2 regions of the Kocuria sediminis genome follow, and region 1 is predicted to be linked to the other one. Evidence: predicted binding sites of a transcription regulator. Region 1 holds the regulator's gene; the other holds the start of a gene.
The links. The regulator HspR, encoded in region 1, represses chaperone genes until heat shock. The targets are predictions, from matches to a motif close to AAGTTGAGTCNNNNNGACTCAACTT.
Positions count from the first base shown of each region.

Region 2: GMA12_RS05185 (Hsp20/alpha crystallin family protein) is a predicted target of HspR. The motif match lies at 6,347-6,371, and genes of this name have one in related genera.

Region 1 covers NZ_WOGU01000002.1:127,133-135,553, reverse strand. The annotation lists gene GMA12_RS02845 (alanine/glycine:cation symporter family protein) at 1-1,024, opposite strand, end outside; gene GMA12_RS02840 (multidrug effflux MFS transporter) at 1,183-2,523, opposite strand; gene GMA12_RS02835 (LOG family protein) at 2,758-3,372, shown strand; gene trmB (tRNA (guanosine(46)-N7)-methyltransferase TrmB) at 3,377-4,288, shown strand; gene GMA12_RS02825 (GNAT family N-acetyltransferase) at 4,285-4,773, shown strand; gene GMA12_RS02820 (heat shock protein transcriptional repressor HspR) at 4,837-5,277, opposite strand; gene GMA12_RS02815 (DnaJ C-terminal domain-containing protein) at 5,279-6,295, opposite strand; gene GMA12_RS02810 (nucleotide exchange factor GrpE) at 6,448-7,086, opposite strand; gene dnaK (molecular chaperone DnaK) at 7,089-8,421, opposite strand, start outside.
Region 2 covers NZ_WOGU01000003.1:182,570-190,990, forward strand. The annotation lists gene GMA12_RS05160 (sensor histidine kinase) at 1-270, shown strand, start outside; gene GMA12_RS05165 (beta-phosphoglucomutase family hydrolase) at 467-3,787, shown strand; gene GMA12_RS05170 (gamma carbonic anhydrase family protein) at 3,841-4,377, shown strand; gene GMA12_RS19230 (TetR/AcrR family transcriptional regulator) at 4,399-5,076, opposite strand; gene GMA12_RS05180 (Gfo/Idh/MocA family protein) at 5,158-6,252, shown strand; gene GMA12_RS05185 (Hsp20/alpha crystallin family protein) at 6,408-6,911, shown strand; gene GMA12_RS05190 (NADP-dependent isocitrate dehydrogenase) at 7,109-8,421, shown strand, end outside.

The DNA.
Region 1 (8,421 bases):
TGGCGGCGAAGTCCGCGCCCTGCTCCCACACCCCTGTGGTGATGAGCACGAGACCGGTGCAGGTGACCACGATGATGGTGTCGATGAAGGTCTGCGTCATGGACACCAGGCCCTGCCTGACGGGGTGGGTGGTCTGGGCGGCGGCCGCGGCGATCGCGGCCGACCCCATGCCGGACTCGTTCGAGAAGATGCCGCGGGCCACGCCCATCTGCACGGCCAGCATGATGGCCGACCCGGCGAAGCCGCCGACCGCCGCCGTGCCGGTGAAGGCGTCCGTGAAGATCAGGACGATGGCCTGTGGGAGGGCCGCGACGTTCACGATCAGGATGAAGAGCGCGCCCAGCACGTAGAAGAGGATCATGAACGGCACGAACCCCGCCGTCACCTTGCCGATGGACTTGATGCCGCCCACGAGCACAGCGAGGGTCAGCGCCGCGAGCACCACGCCGGTGATCCAGGTCGGCACGCCGAAGGAGCTCTCGACGTTGGAGGCGATCGAGTTGCCCTGCGTCATGTTGCCGATCCCGAACGCGGCCAGGGCGGCGGCGATCGCGAAGAAGATCGCCAGGAACTTGCCGAAACCGGAGCGGATGCCCCGCTCCAGGTAGTACTGCGGGCCGCCGGAGATCTCGCCCTTGGCGTCCGTGGTGCGGAACCGCACGGCCAGGAAGGCCTCGGAGTACTTGGACGCCATGCCGAGCAGACCGGTGACCCACATCCAGAACAGCGCGCCGGGGCCGCCGATCGAGATCGCGGTGGCCACGCCCACGATGTTGCCGGTGCCCACGGTCGCCGCGAGCGCCGTGGTCAGCGCCTGGAACTGGGAGACGTCGCCGCCGTGGGCGTCCTCGTCCTTGCGCTCGAACAGCGCCAGGCGCAGCGCGGATCCGAGCCGTTGGAACTGCAGCCCGCCCAGCCGGACCGTGAGGTACAGGCCGGTGAGGAGCAGCAGGGGGATGAGGACGTACGGTCCCCAGATGATGCCGCCCAGCGTGCCGAGGGCAGTCTCGATGGATTGGAGCATGTGTTCTCCCGTGGGTGTCGGGTGGGTGGTCGAGCGGAAACCGGTCGAGGGTGTGATCTCCGTCTCTGCAGGAGGCATCTAATCACAGGTCCGGCGATCCGCAGGTCATGGGCTGGACGGCCGGCTGCCGGTCAAGGGCCGGGACGTCGGGGTGCCGGTCATGGATCGGGAGGCACTCCGCGGTGTGGTCCACGGCTGTCGCCGCCCGGAGACGGGCCGGCGGACGGGCCGGCGGACGGGCCGGCGGACGGGCTCGGCTTTCCCGGCGGACGGCGGGAGAGCCGGCCCGCGAGCAGCACGGCGCCCACGGCCAGCAGGGAGCACACCGCCATGGACACGGCCATGGGCACCGCGCTGTGCTGCCCGGCCAGACCGGTCAGCGGGCTCACGAGACCACCGATGAGGAACTGGACCAGCCCGAGCACCGCCGAGCCGGCACCCGCCCGGCCGGGCACCCGCGACTGGGCCAGCGCCACGGCGTTGCCGAGGACGAAGCCGATGCAGGCCTGGCTCACGAACAGGTGCGCCAGCGTGGTCCACCCGGTGATGCCCGCGAGGACCAGGGCCAGGCCCACCACGTTGACCGTTCCCATGACCACGAGCGCGGTGCGCAGGACCGTCCCGGGCTCCACCCTGCCGACGAGCCGGGTGTTGACGAGGGCCCCCAGGATCGAGCCGCAGGCGTTGACGGCGAAGATCACGGAGTAGCCGAGCGCCGAGTAGCCGAGCACGTTCTGCACCACGAAGGAGGAGGCGGAGATGTAGGAGAACAGCGCCCCGAACGCCGACCCGAAGGCCAGCGCGTAGCCCATGAAGGACGGGGTGCGCAGCACGCGCCAGGACCCGCCGACGACGGCCCCGACCCCGCCTCGGTGCCGCCGGTGCGGCGGCAGGGTCTCCGGGACCACGAGGACCGAGCACGCGAGCATCAGCAGCCCGAACGCGGCGAGCGCCCAGAACACGGTCTGCCACGGAGCCACGGTGGCGATCACCCCGCCCAGCAGAGGCGCCACGACCGGGGCCAGGGAGGTGATGGTGGCGAGCACCGAGAAGAGCTGGGCGGCCCGGCGTCCGGAGGCGATGTCCGAGACCACGGCCCGGGCGATCACCACGCCCGCCGCGCCGGCGGCGCCCTGCACCGCGCGCAGCACGATCACTGCGCCGACGCTGGGCGCGAGGACCACGGCCACGGAGCTGAGCAGGAACAGCACGTTGCCGGCGACCATGAGCCGGTGCCTTCCGAGCACGTCGGAGACCGGGCCCAGCAGGAACTGTCCCAGGGCCATGCCGACCATGTAGCTGGTGAGGGTCAGCTGCACCGCGGAGGTCGAGGCGCCGAAGTGCACGGCCATGGCCGGCATGGACGCGAGGTACATGTCCGTGGCCATCGGGCTGACTGCGCTGAGGATCCCCAGTGCCGCCACCAGCACGACCCGGTCCGCCCTGCCGCTGAGACGCAGACGGGAACGGACCGGGTGGCCGGGGGTCGGTTTGCTCATGGTGGGTCCTCGGGATGGGGCGGGGGACGTGCGGCTTCGGGTGCGGGCGGGGCTTGGGGGTGCGGGCGGTCTGCGGGTGCAGACGCTGATGGCTGGGTCTAAGGCTGGGTCTGGGTCTGGGTCTGGGTGCAGGGACGGACGGTGCTCGGGGCGGCACGCGCCGCTGCGGATGGGTGGCGGGGCGCCGTGCAGCCGGATTCATGGTATCGGCGCCGGTGCGGCGAGAATGTCCCCATGAGACTTGCCGTATACACCGGAGCCTCCCTGGGCTCGGACCCCCTGTTCGCCGAGGCCGCCGCGGCCTTCGCCGCCGAGCTCGCCCGCCGCGGGGTGGGCGTGGTCTACGGCGGCGGTCACGTGGGACTGATGGGCGTCGTCGCCGACGCCGCCCTGGCCGCCGGCGGCGAGGTGATCGGAGTGATGCCGCGCTCCCTCGTCGAGGACGAGACGGCCCACACCGGCCTGACCGAGCTGCACGTCGTCGGGACGATGCACGAGCGCAAGGCGGAGATGGCCCGCCTCGCGGACGGTTTCGTGGCCCTGCCCGGAGGGCTCGGCACCCTGGAGGAGATCTTCGAGGCGTGGACCTGGCTGCAGGTGGGCGTGCACGCCAAGCCCGTCGGCTTCCTCGACGTCGCCGGGTTCTGGCAGCCCCTGCTGGAGGCGGTCGCCGAGATGTCCGCCGCGGGGCTGGTGCGCCCCGAGTACCGTGACGCCGCCGTGGTCGCCCAGGACGCGGACGAGCTGCTGGCCCGCTTCGCCGTGTGGGAGGCGCCTCGCCGGCGCTGGGCCGAACCGCTCCCCCCGGACAGCACCACCGCACCGGTCCGGCCTGCGCCTAGGATGTAGGGCGATGACCGAGCACACTCCCTCCCCTGCCGACACACCCGCCGACACACCTGCCGAAGAGCCCGCTGCTGAGAGCACCGCAGAGAGCGCGGCACAGAGCGCCGGGACGACGTCCGAAGACACTGCCGAGGTGGCCGCCGGAGAGCACGCCGGGGGCGCGGGCCAGGGCCCCGTCCCGGAGGCCTTCCACCGCCGGCCGTACTCCTTCGTGCGCCGCGGCGACCGCCTGACCGCCCGCCGCCAGAAGGCGTGGGACGACTGGGCGCCCACACGCGTGCTGGACGTCCCGCGGGTGCGCACCGACACCTCCGTGCACCCCGACCACGAGCTCGACGCGGCCGCGGCCTTTGGGCGCGAGGCGCCCCTGGTCGTGGAGGTCGGCTCCGGGCTGGGCGAGGCCGTCGTGCACGCCGCCGCGCAGGACCCCGCCCGGAACTACCTCGCCGTCGAGGTGTACAAGCCGGGGATCGCGGACCTGCTGCTCAAGGCGGGCCAGGCCGGGGTGGACAACGTCCGGGTGGTCCAGGCCAACGCCCCCGAGGTCCTGGAGCACATGCTCGCCCCCGCCTCGGTCGACGAGCTGTGGGTGTTCTTCCCGGATCCCTGGCACAAGACCCGCCACCACAAGCGGCGCCTCGTCTCCCCCGCCTTCGCCGAGCTGGCCGCACGGGTGCTCGCCCCGGGCGGGCTGTGGCGTCTGGCCACGGACTGGCAGGAGTACGCGCTCGTGATGCGCGAGGTCCTGGACGCCGCCCCGCAGTTCGAGAACCTGCACCCGGGTCCGCTCGCGGACGACGAGCACCCGGACGTGGGCTGGGCCCCCCGCTGGGAGGGCCGGGTCCTGACGAGCTTCGAGCGCAAGGCCCGGGAGGCGGGACGCGTGCCGCGCGACCTGACCTACCGCCGGCTTCCGTGAGCGCGGCAGCCGCCCCGGACGGCTTCGTCGTCGTGCCCCCGGGCGACCCCCGCACGCGGCCGCTGCTGGCGGGCCTGCACCGGGAGTACGTGGCGCGCTACGGTGCGTCGATCGGCGCGGAGGAGATGGAGCACCACCCCGTCGACGAGTTCCGGGCGCCCACCGGCGCCCTGGTGCTGCTGCTCGAGGGCGGGCTGACGGTGGCCGGCGGCGCCTTCCGGCGGCACGACGACGTCACGGCCGAGCTCAAGCGCATCTGGACGGACCCCGGGCACCGCCGGCGGGGGTTCTCCCGGCGGGTCCTGGCCGAGCTCGAGCGGCTCGCCGCCGCCGCCGGCTACCGGCGCATCTACCTCACCACGGGCAACCGCCAGCCCGAGGCCTACGCCCTCTACCGGGGCAGCGGGTACGTCCCGCTCCCCGGTGTCGCCCACAGCTACGCGGACGGCGTGTACGACGTGGGCTTCGAGAAGCACCTGCGCTGAGCCGAGCCCGCGCCGGGGAGCCGGCGCACGGAGCGCCGGCCGTCGGCACGGACGGCGGGCGGCTCAGCGCTCCTGCTGCCGCGGCGGCCGGTAGAGCACCACGGCCTGGGAGATCTTGCGGGCCCGCGGGCGGGAGCCACGAGCCATCCGCACCACGTCCCCGCCGACGCCGGCGGCGAAGATGCGCGAGGACTCCTCGGCCCGCTCCCGGGCCTCGTCGAGCTCCTGCCCCAGCTCCGCCACCTTCGCCTGCAGGGCCGCGACCTGGTTCTCCAGCTGCAGGATGCGCCGGATCCCCTCCAGGGAGACGCCCTGCTGGGAGAGCACCTGGATCTGCTGCAGCTTCTCGATGTCCCGCTGGGAGTAGCGCCGCGCCCGGCCTGGCGCGCGGGAGGGCTTGACCAGGCCGAGCCGGTCGTACTGGCGCAGCGTCTGCGGGTGCATCTCGGCGATCTCCGCGGCCACGGAGATCACGAAGAGCGGCTGGTCGACGTCGAGAGCCATCTCAGACCCGTGCCTTCGCGGCCAGGCCCGCCCGGGGGTCGTCGTCGGCGGTCGCCTCCGCGAACGCGCGGACCGCGGCCTCGGCCGCCTCGTCCAGGTGGGCGGGCACGTGCACCTCGACGGTCACGATGAGGTTCCCCGCGCCCTTGGCCGTGCTGAACCCGCGGCCCTTGACGCGGAAGCGCCGGCCCGACGACGTCCCGGCGGGCACCTTCAGCCGCACCGTGCCGCCGTCCAGGGTGGGCACCTCCACGGTGGCGCCCAGGGCGGCCTCGGGGAAGGTGATCGGCACGGTGACCTCGACGTCGTCCGTGCCGTCCACGCGGGTGAAGAACGGGTGCGAGCCCACGTGCACGGTGACGTACAGGTCGCCGGGCCCGCCGGGACCGGAGTGACCCTTGCCGGCGAGCTTGAGCTTCTGCCCGTCGCGCACCCCGGCGGGGACGCGCACCGTGGTCTCCTGCCCGTTGCCGCGGCGCAGCTTCACGGTGGTGCCGTGCACCGAGGAGCGGAACGGGATGCTGGTCTCCGTGCGGATGTCCTCCCCGCGGGTGGGCGGGGCCTGGTAGCCGGCCCCGGGGGCGCCGTAGCCGCCCGGGCCGCCGAACTGTGAGAACAGGTCCTCGAAGCCGCCTGCCCCGCCGAAGCCCGCACCGCCGGTGGAGTAGCTGGTCCGCCGGCGCCGGCCGCCGCCGCCGGCGCCGAAGATGTCGCCGAAGAGGTCCTCGAAGTTCGCCGAGCCGCCCGCGCCGGCCGGGCCGCCGGCCGTGAAGCGGGCGCCGGAGCCCATGGCGCGGATCGCGTCGTACTGCTTGCGCTCCTCCGGGTCGGAGAGCACGGAGTTCGCCTCGGTGATGTCCTTGAACCGCTGCTCGGCCTCCGCGTCCCCGGGGTTCTGGTCGGGGTGGAACTGGCGGGCGAGCTTGCGGTAGGCCTTCTTGATGTCCGCCTCGGACGCGTCCTTGGAGACGCCGAGAATGCTGTAGAAGTCCTTGTCGATCCAGTCCTGGCTGGCCATGACGCCTCCTTTCTGTGGGCCGGTGGGGGTCCTGACGAGCAGCACCCGGTGGAAGTCCTGGGGTCCCCCGGCACGGCGCCGAGGGCTGGGGGACGGGAGGGGAGGCCCGTGGACGGGCCTCCCCTCCCGCGCCGGTCAGGCCGGGCCCGGCCTCACTCGGCGACGGCGACGGCCACCTGGGCCGGCCGCACGACGCGCTCGCCGATCCGGAAGCCGGAGCGCAGCACCATCGAGACCTGGTCGGGCTCGACCTCGCTGGTGGGCTGCTGCAGCACCGCCTCGTGGACGTTCGGGTCGAACTTCTCGCCGACCGCCCCGATGCGGGTCAGTCCCTGCCGGACGAGGATCTCCTCGAGCTTGTTCGCGATGGACGCGAACGGGCCGTCGGCGAGGTCCCCGGCCTGGCGGGCCGCGTCGATGTCGTCGAACACCGGCAGCAGGGTCTGCAGCAGGTCGCCCGTCACGAACGTGCGCAGCTGCTCCTTCTCCCGGGCCGTGCGGTGCTTGAAGTTCACGAACTCGGCCTGCAGCCGGCGCAGCTCCTCGAGCCGCTCGGCGGCCAGCGCCGCGGACGGGTCCTCCGCCGTGGCCGCCGCTCCGGCGTCGGCGGAGCCGGCGTCGGTGGACTGCGGGGTCGAGAGGATGTCGTCCACGGTCAGGCCCTCCGGCCCGGCCTCCTCGGGGGAGCCGGGGCCGGAGTCCTGCGCGGCCTGCTCGTCGGGGTTCCCGGCGGAGTTCTCGAAAGCGTTCTCCGCCGGGTTCTCGTCGGGTCCTGGCGTGGGCTCGGGCATGCTCACTTCTTCTCGTTCTCGTCGTCGACGACCTCGGCGTCGACGATGTCCTCGTCACCGGCCGCGCCGGTGGCGCCGGCACCGGGGGCGCCGTCGGCGCCGTCGGCCTGCGCCTGCGCGTAGAGGGCCTCGCCGAGCTTGGTCTGGGACTGCTGGAGCTTCTCGTAGGCCGACTTCACGGCGGCCTCGTCCTCACCCTCGAGCGCCTGCTTCAGGGCGTCGACGTCGGCCTGGACCTCGGACTTCACGTCCGCGGGCAGCTTCTCGTCGTTGTCCTTCAGCAGCTTGTCCACCGAGTACGCCTGCTGCTCCGCGTTGTTGCGCAGGTCGGCGGCCTCGCGGCGCACCCGGTCCGCCTCGGCGTTGGCCTCGGCGTCCTTGACCATGCGGTCGATGTCCTCCTTGGAGAGGGAGGACCCGCCCGTGATGGTCATCGACTGCTCGGTGCCGGTGCCCTTGTCCTTGGCGGAGACGTGGACGATGCCGTTGGCGTCGATGTCGAAGGTGACCTCGATCTGCGGCATCCCGCGCGGGGCGGGGGCGATGCCGGTCAGCTCGAAGGTGCCCAGGTTCTTGTTGTCCCGGGTGAACTGGCGCTCGCCCTGGAAGACCTGGATGGACACGGAGGGCTGGTTGTCCTCGGCGGTGGTGAAGGTCTCCGACCGCTTCGTGGGGATGGCCGTGTTGCGCTCGATGAGCTTGGTCATCACGCCGCCCTTGGTCTCGATGCCCAGCGACAGCGGGGTCACGTCGATCAGCAGCACGTCCTTGCGGTCGCCCTTGAGCACACCGGCCTGGATCGCGGCGCCGACGGCGACGACCTCGTCCGGGTTCACGCCCTTGTTCGGCTCCTGGCCGGCCAGACGCTGCACGGTCTCGGCGACCGCCGGCATGCGGGTCGAGCCGCCCACCAGGACCACGTGGTCGATGTCGGACACGGAGATGCCGGCCTCGGCGATGACGTCCTTGAACGGCTTCTCGGTGCGCTCGAGCAGGTCCCGGGTCAGCTCCTCGAACTTGGCGCGGGTGAGGCGCTCGTCCAGGTGCACCGGGCCCTCGGGGGTCACGGAGAGGTACTGCAGGGAGATGTTGGTGCTGGTCGCGGAGGACAGCTCCTTCTTGGCCTGCTCCGCGGTCTCCTTGAGCCGCTGCAGGGCGATCTTGTCCTTGGACAGGTCGGCGCCGGTCTTGGACCTCACCTGCGACAGCAGCCAGTCGACGATGCGCTGGTCCCAGTCGTCGCCGCCCAGCCGGTTGTCACCGGCGGTGGCGCGGACCTGGATGGTGGAGAAGTCGTCCTCGTCCTTGCCGACCTCCAGCAGGGAGACGTCGAAG
Region 2 (8,421 bases), on a different contig from region 1:
ACGGTCACCACCTCGCTGGGGACCGGGCCCGGTCCCGAGGCGGTGCTCACGGTGGCCGACGACGGACCGGGCATCGGCGCCGCCTTCCAGGAGCACATCTTCGCCCGCTTCGCCCGGGAGGACGACGCCCGCGCCGGGGGCTCGGGGGGCGTGGGGCTGGGACTGTCCATCGTGGAGGCCATCGTGGAGGCCCACCACGGCCGGGTGCGGGTGCGCAGCGTCCCCGGCTCGACCCGCTTCACGGTGCACCTGCCCCTCGCGGCGGACTGAGTCGGCCGCGGCTTGCCCCGCGCGCCCCTGGGCCCTTTAATGAACGGGTCAGGAACCGTCGGCACGGACGGCTGCGCCGAGCCCGTGCCGAACCCGCAACGCCGCGTCCGGGGTCCGTAGCGTGCCGCGTGCTGGGTTTCTCCGTGCGGTTCCGCCAGGGCCACGGACGCCGCACCGACGTCCGGAGGAACCCCCCGTGAACGCTCTGCCCACCGCCCCGTTCACCGCGTCCCTGCCCCGCATCGGCGGCTCGGACGCTCCTTCGCAGCCCGTCGACCAGCTCCGCGTCCCGCACCAGGCCGTGATCTTCGACATGGACGGCGTGGTCACCGACACCGCCGCCGTGCACGCCGCCGCCTGGAAGACCCTCTTCGACGGGATCCTGGCCGACGACCGGCTCGAGCCGGCGGAGGAGGGCGCGGCGGTGGACCGGCGGGCCTTCGACGAGGACGCCGACTACCGCCACTACGTGGACGGCCGGCGGCGCGAGGACGGCATCCGCTCCCTGCTCGCCTCCCGCGGCGCCCACCTGCCCGAGGGCGACGAGACCCCGGGGGCGTGGTCGGTGCAGGGCCAGGCGGCGCTGAAGAACACCTACTTCCAGGAGGCCCTGGAGATCAAGGGCGTGCGGGTCTTCGAGAAGACCGTGGCGCTGATCGAGCGCCTGCGGGCGGCCGGGGTGCCGGTGGGCCTCGTGACCGCCAGCCGCAACAGCGTCCCGGTGCTCGCCGCGGCCGGGCTCCAGGACGCCTTCGACATCATCGTGGACGGGCACTTCGCCGCCGAGCACGGACTGCCCGGCAAGCCCGCCCCGGACACCTTCCTCACCTGCGCCCGGATGCTGGGCGTGGACCCGGCCCGGTCCGTGGTGATCGAGGACGCCGTGTCCGGGGTCCAGGCCGCCGCGGCGGGCGGCTTCGGCACCGTGGTGGGGATCCGCCGGCACGGCGAGCGCCGGGACCTGTTCCGGGCCGGCGCCACGACGGTGCTCAACGACGTGGGCGAGCTGGACCTCGGCGCCCGCCGCGACCACCCGTGGCAGCTGGTGTTCGAGGGCTTCGACCCGGCGACGGAGGCCCGGCGGGAGACGCTGCTGACCCTGACCAACGGATACATGGGGGTGCGCGGGTCCGCCTGCGAGTTCCCCGCCAACGGGGTGCACTACCCCGGCAACTACCTGGCCGGGGTCTTCAACCGGGTGGTCAGCCACCTCAGCGGCCGCGACGTCGAGCACGAGTCCATGGTCAACGCCCCCAACTGGACGCATCTGGACCTGCGGATCTCCGGCGGCGACTGGTGGTCCGAGGGCGGGCTGCTCCCCTCCGAGGAGCGCACCGAGCTGGACCTGCGCCGCGGTCTGCTCATCCGCTCCCTCGTGCTGACCGACCTCAACGGCGACCGTGGGGCGGACGGCTCGCGCGCCCGCCTGGAGATCGTCCAGCGCCGCCTCGTCTCGCTGCGCTACCGGCACCTGGGCGCGCAGGAGACCACGGTGACCGCCCGCGGCTTCTCCGGGCGCCTGCACCTGCGCACGGGCATCGACCCCAGCGTCCGCAACACGGGGGTGGCGGAGTACCAGGACCTCAACGACCACCACCTGGTGGACCTCGAGTCCACGTCGCTGCCCGACGACCACGAGACCCTGCTCTCGCACGTGCGCACCACGCAGTCCAAGATCGAGATCACCACCGCCCAGCGCACCGTGATCGAGGGCGGCCAGAACGTGCGGGAGCGCCGGGAGATCCGCCCCGGCGGCACGGAGTTCCGCCGCCACCAGGTCAACATCGCCGACGGGCGGCCGGTGATCATCGACTCCACCACCGCGGTCGTCACCAGCCGCGACGCCGCGATCGGCTCCCCCCGCGAGGGGGCCCTCGCCGAGCTGGACCGCAACCCCAGCGGCGTGCGGGGCCTGCTGCCCTCGCACGAGGTCGAGTGGTCCCTGCTGTGGGACCGCTACGACGTGGACGTGTGCCCGGACCCCGAGGCGCAGACCCCCGAGCTGCTCCTCACCCAGCTGGCGCTGCGGGTGCACCTGTTCCACGTGTCCCAGACCCTCGCCCCCCACATGTCGCTGCGCGACGCCGGCGTGCCGGCCCGCGGCCTGCACGGCGAGGGCTACCGCGGGCACATCTTCTGGGACGAGCTCTACATCCTGCCGGTGGTCAACCTGCGCCAGCCGCAGGTGACGCGCTCGCTGCTCTCCTACCGGTGGCGCCGGCTGCCCATGGCCAAGCACCGGGCCATGGAGTTCGGTCTCGAGGGTGCGGCGTTCCCCTGGCAGTCCGGCTCGGACGGCCGGGAGGAGACCCCGCCGGAGCTGTTCAACCACCACTCCAACCGGTGGCTGCCGGACAACTCCTGGCGGCAGTTCCACGTGGGCCTCGCGATCGCCCACAACGCCTGGATCTACTACGAGACCACCGGCGACGTCGACTGGCTGGCCGGCCAGGGCGCGGAGCTGATCATCGGGATCACCCGCCTCTTCGCGTCCCTGACCGACTACGACCCCGCGGACGGCCGCTACCACATCGCCGGGGTGATGGGGCCGGACGAGTACCACGACGGTCCCCGCGGCCAGCACGGCGGCGGGCTGAAGGACAACGCCTACACGAACGTGCTGGCGGCCTGGCTGTTCCGGCACAGCGCCCACATCTTCCACCACATGGTCGAGCACCAGCGCGAGGAGCTCTCCGCCCGCTTCGGCCTCTCGGCCGAGGAGGTGGGGACCTGGCAGCGGATGTCGGAGCGGATGTTCGTGCCGTTCAACAAGGACGGCACCATCAGCCAGTTCCACGGCTACGACGACCTCGACGAGCTGGACTGGGAGTTCTACCGGGCCAAGTACCGCAACATCGGCCGCCTCGACCTCCTGCTGGAGAACGAGGGCGACATGACCAACAACTACAAGCTCGCCAAGCAGGCGGACACGATCATGCTCGTCTACCTCTTCGGCCCCGACGGCCTCGTGGAGGAGCTCGGGCGGATGGGCTACGAGGTGGACCACGCCGCCATCGAGCGCACCGTGGACTTCTACATCGCGCGGTCCTCGCACGGGTCCTCCCTCTCCCGGGTGGTCAACGCCTCGGTGCTCGCCTGGCTGAACCCGGACCGGTCGTGGTCGGCCTTCCAGGACGCGCTGCTGATCGACCTGGACGACACCCAGGGCGGGACCACGGGCGAGGGCATCCACCTCGGCGCCATGGCCGGCTCCGTGGACGTCGTCACCCGGGCCTACGCCGGGCTGCGCGTGCGCGGGGAGTGGCTGGAGTTCGACCCCGCGCTGCCGAGCCAGCTGGACCGGGTCTCGTTCACCGTGCTCTACCGGGGCCAGGTGATCCGCGTCTGCATCGACCACCACGTGCTCGAGCTCGAGGGCACCTCGCGGCGGGCCGGCAACGTCACCATCCACGTGCACGGGGCGGAGTACGTGCTCAAGGGCGGGCAGAAGATCCGGGTCGCGATCCAGCAGCGCCACCCGCTGGGCACGGTCCCGGCGGCGTCGCGGCACGCCTGAGCCGGACCGGCGGCCGCCGCGGGATCCCCCGCGGCGGCCGCTACGCTGGGGCCATGGAACGCCCTGCCCCGACCGGACTGGTCCTCCCCCACGCCGGGCGCACGCCCCGGATCGCCGCCTCCGCCTTCGTGGCGCCGACCGCCACGGTGGTCGGCGACGTCGAGCTGGGAGCGGACTCCGGGGTGTTCTACGGCGCCGTGGTGCGCGGGGACCGCTCCCCCGTGCGGATCGGCGCCGGGTCGAACCTGCAGGACAACGTGGTGGTGCACTCGGACCCCGACCACCCCTGCACGATCGGGGCCGGCGTCAGCGTGGGCCACGGCGCCGTGGTCCACGGCTGCACCGTGGAGGACGAGGTCCTGGTGGGGATGAACGCGACCGTCCTCAACGGCGCCGTGATCGGCTCCGGGTCCCTGGTCGCCGCCGGCGCGGTGGTCCTCGAGGGCACCGTGGTGCCGCCGGGCTCGCTGGTGGCCGGGGTCCCCGCCAAGGTCCGCCGCGAGCTCACCGAGCCGGAGCGGGAGAAGGTGCGCGCCAACGCCCGGACCTACGTGCAGCTCTCCGCCGAGCACCGCGAGCTCAACGCCTGAGCCCCGCCGCCGGACGCCCGGTCACTGCGCCGCGAGGGTGCGCGCGTAGTCCAGGTAGGCGTCATGGTCGAACCCGGGCAGCAGGCACGACTGCACCACGTAGCCCTGCAGCACCGAGAGGATGGCCTGGGCGAACATCGCGACCCACTCCCGGGAGCGGTCCGGGCCCAGGCCGAGCTCCTCGGCGGCCCACCGGCCGTAGCGCTCCTCGACCCGCGCGCGCACCTGTGCGAGGTGCTCGCCGGCCACCGCGGCCAGGGCCGGTTCGCTCACGGCCTCGCCCCACGTGATGAGCAGCAGCCGCGTGGCGGCCGGGTCCGCGGCGAGCCGCTCCAGCAGCTCCGCCACCCACCCGGCAGGGTCCGCGCCGGGGACCTCCGGCGCCGGGCGCCCGCCCGTGGCCTCCGCGGAGCGCCCGGCCGCCTCCCCTGCCGCGGCCCGGGCCGCGTCCTCGTCCACGGCCGGTGCCGCGTCCTCGTCCACCGCCAGGACCCGGTCCAGGGCCGCCCGCGCGGACGCGACCACGAGCTCGTGCTTGGACGGGAAGTGGTTGTACAGCGCTCCCGCTGACAGCCCCGTCGCGGCGATGATCCGGTGCATCGAGGCCCCGCCGAAGCCGTGCTCCAGGAAGCAGCCGCTGGCGGCCGCCACGATCTCGCGACGGCGCTCGTCCTTGTACTGCTGGCTGACCCGGGGCACGGCGCCAGTCTAGGCGACGAACGGTCGTTCGGTTCGGTGCCGGCGCCCGTCCGGCCGGGCGGCGCGTGGCAGAATGCGCCCATGCCTGCCGCGACCCTCTCGCCCTTCGTCGACGCCGCCCTCGACGCCGCCCACCTGGACGCCCCGCTCACGCCGACCGGCCGCACGCTCGGCTGGGGCGTGGTGAGCACGGCCGACATCGCCGAGAAGGTGGTGCCCGACATCGCCGCCCTGCCGGACGCCCGGCTCGTCGCCGTGAGCTCCCGCGACCAGCACCGCGCCGAGGACTTCGCCCGCCGGCACGGGGTGGAGCGGGCGTACGGGGACACCGCCGGCAGCACGGGTCTGGAGCGCCTCGCGGCCGACCCGGACGTGGAGGTGGTCTACGTGGCCACGCCGCACGGCTACCACCACCGGGACGTGTCCGCGCTGCTGCGCGCGGGCAAGCACGTGGTGTGCGAGAAGGCCCTGGCGATGACCGCCGCGGAGGTCCGCGACCTCACGCGGCTGGCCCGCGCGCACGGGGTGTTCCTCATGGAGGCCGTCTGGACCCGGATGACCCCCGGCTTCCGCACGGCGATGCACTGGATCCGGGCGGGGCGGCTGGGCCGGGTGCGCTCGGTCGAGGCCTCGATCGGCACCCACCGCCCGGTGGACCCCGACCACCGGCTCTTCCGCAACGCCGACGGCGGCGGGGTGCTGCTGGACATGATGGTCTATCCGCTGACCTGGACCGGCGCCGTGCTGGGCGCCCCGGAGAGCTGGACGGCCCGGGCCGAGCTCGGCGCCACGGCCGTGGACCTGGACACCGCCCTGACCCTGGACTTCGGGCACGGCCGGGGCCATGTGAGCGGCACGCTCTCCAGCACCGTGCCGCACCAGGTCACCGTGAGCGGCACGCACGGCTGGCTGCGCGTGGACGGGCGGATCAACTGCCCCACGACCCTCGTGCTGCAGAGCGCCGACGGCGCGCGCGGGGGCGCCGCCCCGGTCGTGGAGCAGGTGGAGGTGACCGGCGCCGGGTACGTCTACGAGATGCGCGAGGCCACCCGCTGCATCCAGCAGGGGCTGCCGGAGTCCCCCGTGATGCCCTGGGCGGACTCCCTCGAGCTCGTCGAGCTCTTCGACCAGGTCCGCGAACGGATCGGGGTGGACTACCCCAACGACCGCCGCTGAGGGCCGCGCCACCCCACCGGCGGCCGGGTTCGCCCTGGGCGATCGGGCGTCACAACCGTTGAACCCCCTCCTGCGGCAGAGCTATCATCAATCACAGTTGAGCCGGTATGACTCAACTAAATGTCAAAGGCACTGCTCATGTAGTTGAGGAGATGATGGACGTGGCCACGATGTTCACGCCGTTCAACGATTTCGACCGCCTCGCCGCCTCGCTGTTCGCCCGCCAGGGCCTGCGGGAGATGCCGATGGACCTCTACCGGGACGGCGACCGCTACATCCTGCGCGCCGACCTGCCGGGCATCGACCCGGAGAGCGTCGACGTCGACGTCGACGGTCAGCTGCTGACCATCCGGGCCGAGCGGAAGCTGCCCGAGGTCCAGGACGTCCAGTGGATCACCCGGGAGCGGCAGAGCTCCTCGTTCGTCCGCCAGCTCAACCTCGGCCAGGGCATCGACATCCAGAACATCGCCGCGAGCTACGACAACGGCGTGCTCACGGTGACCATCCCGGTGTCCGCCCAGGCCAAGCCGCGCAAGATCCAGGTGGTCTCCGGCCAGGGCGAGCAGCAGGCCCTGGGCAACGGCCAGGAGGGGGACCGCGTGATCGGCGAGGGCGAGCTCGTCAACGGCACCCGCTCGACGCAGTCCACCGAGGGCTGATCCCGCCGGTGCCGGCGCGCAGGCGCTCCGGCACCGCCGCGGCCACGGGCCCGCTCCCTCCGGGGAGCGGGCCCGTGGCCGTGCCCGGGGGCGTCCACGGGCGGGCGCCGGTCAACGGGGCGGGCGCGGGCTCGGGTATCTTGGCACCAGGAAACACCGACCCGCATCCGTCGACATACATGGGAGACAGCCCGCACATGGCAAAGATCATCTACACCCGCACCGACGAGGCGCCCCTGCTCGCCACCTACTCCTTCAAGCCCGTCATCGAGGCCTACGCCTCGACCGCCGGCGTCGAGGTCGAGACCCGGGACATCTCCCTGGCCGGGCGCATCCTCGCGGCCTTCAGCGACCGCCTGCCCCAGGAGCAGCGGGTCGACGACGCCCTCGCCGAGCTCGGCGACCTGGCGAAGACGCCCGAGGCCAACATCATCAAGCTGCCGAACATCTCCGCCTCCGTCCCGCAGCTCAAGGCCGCGGTGAAGGAGCTGCAGGAGCAGGGCTTCGCCCTGCCGGACTACCCGGACGAGCCGGAGACCGACGAGCAGAAGGACACCCGCGCCCGCTACGACAAGATCAAGGGCTCCGCCGTGAACCCGGTCCTGCGCGAGGGCAACTCCGACCGCCGCGCCCCCGCCTCGGTGAAGAACTACGCCCGCAAGAACCCGCACCGGATGGGCGAGTGGTCCGCGGACTCCCGGACCAACGTGGCCACCATGGGCGCCGACGACTTCCGCGCCAACGAGAAGTCCGTGGTCATGGAGTCCGAGGACACCCTGCAGATCCGCCTGGTGGGCGAGGACGGCAGCACCACGGTGCTCAAGGAGTCCGTGCCCGTCCTCGCCGGCGAGGTCGTCGACGCCACGGTGATGCGGGCCGCCGCCCTGGACGCGTTCCTCGCCGAGCAGGTCGAGCGCGCCAAGCGGGAGGGTGTCCTCTTCTCGGTGCACCTGAAGGCCACCATGATGAAGGTCTCCGACCCGATCATCTTCGGCCACGTCATCAAGGCGTTCTTCCCGGAGCTCTTCGCCGCCCACGGCGCCGCCCTGGAGAAGGCGGGCCTGTCCCCCGCCAACGGCCTGGCCGCGATCCTCAACGGTCTCGACGCGCTCCCGGCCGGGGTCCGCGACGAGGTCCGGGCCGCGATCGACAAGGGCCTGGCCGACGGCCCGGCGCTGGCCATGGTCAACTCCGACAAGGGCATCAGCAACCTGCACGTGCCCTCGGACATCATCGTGGACGCCTCGATGCCGGCCATGATCCGCACCTCCGGGCACATGTGGGGCCCGGACGGCGAGGAGGCCGACACCCTGGCGGTCCTGCCGGACAGCTCCTACGCCGGGATCTACCAGGCCGTGATCGACGACTGCCGCGCCCACGGCGCGTTCGACCCGCGGACCATGGGCTCCGTCCCGAACGTGGGGCTCATGGCGATGAAGGCCGAGGAGTACGGCTCCCACGACAAGACCTTCGAGATCCCCGCGCAGGGCACCGTCCAGCTCGTCGACTC